DNA from 2 places in the Bacillus mojavensis genome. Region 1 is predicted to be linked to the other one. Evidence: predicted binding sites of a transcription regulator. Region 1 holds the regulator's gene; the other holds the start of a gene.
The links. The regulator LexA, encoded in region 1, represses DNA repair genes until DNA is damaged. The targets are predictions, from matches to a motif close to CGAACATATGTTCG.
Positions count from the first base shown of each region.

Region 1 (3,142 bases):
TTTTCATGCTGGTTTTTCAGGTTCTTTTGAGGCTTAAAACCATTTTTTACTGCGCGTTTCATTCCGCGTTTAATTTTCATGTTGTGAATTTTTCTCTGGTATTCCTCCACAATACTGACGATTTCCAGCACCATAGAGTCAGCCTCCGATAACTCAAGTTCACCTCTGTGAGCGGTCGTAAATACTTTCACTCCTTCCCTGTAAATACAATGAAGAAGTGCAATTTTCGCGTTTCCCCGGCCGAGTCTTGTTTCATCCTGAACTAAAATCACATCAATATTTGAGTTCTTGATATGATCAAGCAAATCAAATACACCATCCCGGTCCATTTCATATCCGCTGGCTTTTTCAGAAATCACTTTGACGACTTCTATGCCGTTCTCAGCCGCAATGGCCGTAAGCTCCTCCTCCTGCCGCTTTAATGAGGTTTCTTGCTGTTCTTTATTTGTGCTTACGCGGGCATAAATGAGTGCTTTCACCTTTCTACCTTTCCTCTCTATTTAACAGTAGCCAGTTCGTATGCAGCCGGATGTTCCTTTTTTAATGGAATCACCAATTCATCTCCCGGCTGAAGTTCAGACGGCTGAAGATTATTTTTTTCAGCTACCCATTCAATAAAATCACTTTTATTTATCTTTTTTGAGTCAGCCACCTGGTCGGCAAGCGACCACAGCGTATCCCCCTGCTGAACTTTTATTTTAACATACTGGTTAAGCTCCTGGTCGCTGCTTGTATATGACAACAGAAGGATAACCACGCTTAGAATCACAGTGAACAGGCCGACAAAAATAATAGATTCTTTACTCATGATAACAACCTCCAACAAGAATGTTTGTTCGCATTTTTATAATTTCAGTATATACGAACAAACGTTTCTGTCAATTGTTTTTTCGAACCTATGTTTGTACTGTCAGGAAAATCATGCTATAATCTACTTAAAATCGACGTTTAGAGGTGCAAAAAATGACGAAGCTTTCAAAAAGGCAACTTGATATCCTCCGTTTTATTAAAGCAGAGGTTAAATCAAAAGGATATCCGCCTTCCGTTAGAGAGATCGGAGAGGCTGTCGGCCTTGCGTCCAGTTCAACTGTCCACGGCCATTTGGCCCGTTTGGAAACAAAAGGACTGATTAGACGCGATCCGACAAAACCAAGAGCGATAGAAATTCTGGATGAAGAAGTAGAGATTCCAAAGAGCCAAGTCGTTAATGTACCGGTAATCGGAAAAGTAACGGCCGGATCACCTATTACAGCGGTTGAAAACATTGAAGAATACTTCCCGCTTCCTGACCGTATGGTTCCTCCGGATGAGCATGTGTTTATGCTGGAGATTATGGGAGACAGTATGATTGACGCAGGTATACTTGATAAGGACTATGTTATTGTAAAACAGCAAAACACGGCGAATAACGGTGAAATCGTAGTGGCGATGACAGAAGATGATGAAGCTACTGTAAAACGTTTCTATAAAGAGGATACACACATTCGCCTACAGCCTGAAAATCCAACCATGGCTCCGATTATACTGCAGAATGTCAGCATATTAGGAAAAGTAATTGGTGTGTTCAGAACTGTCCATTAAACTATCAAACTATCAGTTACAAAGAATAAACCCCCTCTCCCTTTACGGAGTGGGGGTTTTGTTTTAAAAAAAAGCAGGTTCGCCCTGGCTTAGGTGCGAACCTGAATAGGAGGAAAAAGAACATCATGTTTACACCATAATTATCCATCATTTAATTGTTGAAGTCAAGAAATTTTCTTTCCTTAACGAAACTTTTTCTTTAAAAAATATTGTTTAAAAATGTAGTCGTTCCTATCTTATAAATGTTTCGATCTTGGACGTGAAAAGATTAGTTATACTCTGCTCTTTTATCATGAGCGAGATCAAAAAGAAATATATTGAATATTTAGTACATAGTTTATTTAGTTAATTTATTCCACAAAAAAAGCTCACTGCTTTTCAATAAATGTGAGCATCAATCAAAAGTAAAATATTCTACACCATAGCGCCCTTTTACATGAACACTTCCACAGTTTGGGGAATGTTCTTCAGCTACTATTCGATACCGATGATACGGTTCAATGGAAACCTTATCTTGAGCGCTAAAATCAAACCAATTACCGATGAATTGTTTGGCGCTTAACGTAGTGTAATTACCTGTAAGTCCCATTCGCTGAAGCTTAATGTCAACTGAACAAGTATTCACTCCTCGTATCGTAAACTGGTACCCTAAAAAATAGTCAATTGCCGGTATATCACCAATGTTTTCTACATAAAGCGCTTTTGTTTCATCATTAAGAATGAAATCGGTTTTATATTCATATTGTAAAGTTGCTGCATGAATCGTCCCGGTTCCAAAAACACATAGCAAAACAGCTGTCATCAGCAAGATTTTATTTCTCAAATGCAATCCCCCTCCTTTACCATATATTACCCCCAAAAGATAAATATGTATATCCTCTGTTGCTCAGTTTCCCGCACTTTTTCAATCATAAAAATCCATATGGGTTTTAGCTTGCTTATAATATTGAAGTCTGCCTTGAAGAGTTCCTGTATGGAATTCAAATTTATGGCCGTCAGGATCGGTGAAATAAATTGATTTTCGATCACGTTCATCTCGTTCTCTCCCAGGCAAAATAGTAACTTGAAGATTTTTTAATTTTGCGGACATTTCTTCAAACTTACTTTCTTCAATTGTAAAAGCGATATGGGTATAAGAAGCCTTAATGTCATTTCTGGGAATGTCACGCTCTTCGTTGAGAGCCAGCCATATGCCGTTTAAATCAAAATATGCAGTGCTCCTTCCTTTGACCAACAATTTAGCATCAAAGACATTTTGATAAAACTCGATGGATGTCAGTAAATCAGAAACAGAAAATAACAAGTGATTGATCCCTTTGATCTCCACTGTGTCTCCTCCTCAGTATTTATAGATAGCCGATTAAAAAACTTAAATATGGGACTTTCAATAATGCAATACAGACATTGTGATAAAGACGTTTTTTTAGTAAAAGCGTATAATTCTTCAAATTTTTACTCAGCCTGTTTCAAAAGATTGAATGCTGGATTTTTATTTTAAGACGCTCATCCCCACCCTTATGTACGGGTGCTCCAGTCAGAAAGTTTCAATTCAACAGCAAAA
Region 1 covers NZ_CP051464.1:1,843,286-1,846,427, reverse strand. Annotated here, with positions in the region: gene HC660_RS09595 (YneB family resolvase-like protein) at 1-479, opposite strand, end outside; gene yneA (cell division suppressor protein YneA) at 497-808, opposite strand; gene lexA (transcriptional repressor LexA) at 964-1,581, shown strand; gene HC660_RS09580 (hypothetical protein) at 1,976-2,404, opposite strand; gene fosM (FosM family fosfomycin resistance protein) at 2,486-2,908, opposite strand.

Region 2 (3,142 bases), 1.6 Mb from region 1:
ACGGGCCTGGTGTGGCTGACACATAGACGATATTGTGCATATGCTTTTCAAATTCTTCAAACCGGAGCGGGCGGTTATCGAGCGCTGACGGAAGACGGAATCCGTGATCCACCAGCACCTGCTTTCTCGCCTGGTCTCCGTTAAACATGCCGCGCACCTGAGGAATCGTCACGTGCGACTCATCCACCACAATCATAAAATCGTCAGGAAAATAATCGAGAAGCGTATACGGCGTTGAACCCGGCGGGCGAAGCGTCAAATGTCTTGAATAGTTCTCAATGCCGGAACAGAATCCCATCTCCCGCATCATTTCAAGATCATATCTCGTCCGCTGCTCTAAGCGCTGCGCTTCCAGAAGCTTGCCGTTTTCATGCATGACCTTCAGCTGCTCCTCAAGCTCCTTCTCGATATTTTGAATCGCTTTTTCCATTTTTTCGGCCCGCGTAACGAAGTGGGATGCCGGGAAAATCGCGATATGTTCACGGTCGCCTAAAATTTCTCCGGTCAGGGCATCCACTTCCCTAATTCGTTCAATTTCATCTCCGAAAAACTCGACTCTTACACAGTGTTCATCACGGGATGCCGGGAAAATTTCCACTACATCTCCGCGCACACGAAATGTACCGCGCTGAAAATCAATGTCGTTGCGGGCATATTGAATGTCAACAAGCTTTCTAAGCAGCTCGTTGCGCTCAATTTCCATTTCAGGACGCAATGACACAACCATTTCACGGTATTCTTCAGGCGAACCGAGACCGTAAATACAAGACACACTCGCAATGATAATCACATCTCTGCGTTCAAACAGAGACGATGTAGCGGAGTGTCTAAGTTTATCAATTTCATCATTAATGCTTGCATCTTTCTCTATAAATGTATCCGTTTGAGGCACATACGCCTCCGGCTGATAATAATCATAGTAGCTGACAAAATACTCGACAGCGTTGTTCGGAAAAAATTCCTTAAACTCGCTGTAAAGCTGTCCCGCAAGGGTTTTGTTATGGGCAATGACGAGTGTCGGCTTATTGACCTCTTTAATCAAATTGGACACCGTAAATGTTTTGCCCGTTCCTGTTGCACCCAGCAGAGTCTGATGCTTCTTGCCCTCCTGAATGCCTTTGACAAGCTTTTCAATGGCTTTCGGCTGATCTCCCTGGGGCTGGTATTTTGAGACTAACTCAAAGCGATCTTTCACAAATAAGCCTCCGTTTCTTTAACGAAATCTTCCTATAGATATAGTAACACAATGGAAAGCAAAATCACCAAAAATACGAACTAAAGTTCGATGGTTATTTATTTCCAGCTAATTTCATGTATAAAAAACCTGCTTTTAAAACGTAAAAGCAGGAATTCATCTTCTTATTCATCATGTCCGGTTTATTCTTCTTTTTTCTCAGCAGCTTTTTTGGCCATATAAAGTCCGCCGGCCACAAGAGAGACAACATCTAATCCCACAATAAGATACGTTTCTGTATAGCCTTTCAAATAAGAGGCAAACAGCAATGCAGCTGTAAGAGCGATCGCCACATAATGGTTAAAGGTCACTCTCGTAAAAAGAACGACAAGCATAAAAGGGAAAAATAATGCAAAAACGGCTTTTGTAATCACAAAAACCCTCCTCAGGGATTCTTCATCTGATTTGATTATAGTAAAAAATGAAGAATCGGACAATCGTGCAATGGTTCCCTCTTTCTACACCATACCCTTTTTCAGCTCAATTCAATCATGGTTTCTGCCGCAAAACTCTTCTCTTAAACAAGCAATGATGATTTTACGTATTCGGTTCAAAAATGAACAAATCATCTTCAGGCAAAAGGGACGGTATCAAATATAAAGAGAAATTGATTTTAGTGCTGCTGAATGAGAGCTGAAGCCGTACTGATTGTCAAATCAACAGAAGGGCAGGTATTAAGTCTCGTTTAATGAAGGAAGCTTGACCAACAGTGATCTGAAAGCTCAATGAAACGATTTTTAAATATAAAAAAATAGGCATACAGACCCGTTTCGATATTAGGTTTTATGATCATCTAACCAACTTAAATATTCATTTTATTTAGGGCTTTTTGCGTTTGACAGCATTTTCCTTTAAACCTACAATTGATTGATAGTGTTCACTATCATTTTGAACATTGGCTCCCAAAAAGAAAAATAGAGAGAAAAAAATGAAAAGGAAAGAGGGGTTTTAAACATGTACTCTGTGTTATTTCGCCAAGCGGAAGAATCCAGTCAGCTGGCTGGAGCAAAAGGCATGAATCTCATTAAACTGACCAAACACGGACTTCCTGTTCCGGATGGGTTTATTATTCAAACGAACGCTCTCGCCCGTTTTATGGAGGATAATCAGCTTCATGATTCAAGCGAAAATATCGAAAATGCCATTATTGCCGGAACATTTTCAGATGAAATAAAGAACGAGCTGACGAGCTCCTTTTACGAGCTGAGAGAATCATATCATTCCGTGGCCGTCCGCTCTTCATCAGCCTCAGAAGATTTAGAGGGCGCTTCATTCGCCGGCCAATACGAAACCTATTTAAATATAAAAACAGAAGAAGAATTTCTGAATAAGGTGAAAGAATGCTGGGCCTCCTTTTTCTCAGGCAGAGTCAGCCGCTATAAGAAAAAAATGAACAATCAAATCGCAGAGCCGTTAATGGGTGTTGTGGTGCAGGGCCTGATCAATTCAGACATATCGGGTGTGATTTTCAGCCAAAATCCCGTTACCCATGATGATAGAGAGTTATTAATCAGCGCCAGCTACGGCCTGGGGGAAGCTGTTGTATCAGGAAGCGTCACCCCTGACACGTATATCGTTCATAAAGGTTCATTTGAGATTCAGAAAGAAATGGGTTTAAAAGAGATCTACATGGAGTCCGCTGCAGAAGGCATTGCCGAAAAAGAAACGAGCGAAGACATGCGCAGCCGTTTTTGCCTCACAGATGAACAGGTGATTGAGCTGACTGAACTCACCAAAAAAACCGAAGCCCTTTACGGATTTCCTGTCGATTTAGAATTCGGAATCGCCAATCATAAACTATACCTTCTGCAGGCGCGGCCAATTACCACCATTGAACAGGATAAAAAAGCGGCTGAGGAAGAACGGAACTTCATGATCACCGACAAGGATATGGATGATTTTTGGCTC
Region 2 covers NZ_CP051464.1:3,395,789-3,398,930, forward strand. Annotated here, with positions in the region: gene uvrB (excinuclease ABC subunit UvrB) at 1-1,195, opposite strand, end outside; gene HC660_RS17750 (DUF2198 family protein) at 1,378-1,608, opposite strand; gene HC660_RS17755 (PEP/pyruvate-binding domain-containing protein) at 2,189-3,142, shown strand, end outside.
Region 2: the regulator LexA is predicted to act here: its motif matches at 1,272-1,285, upstream of uvrB (excinuclease ABC subunit UvrB).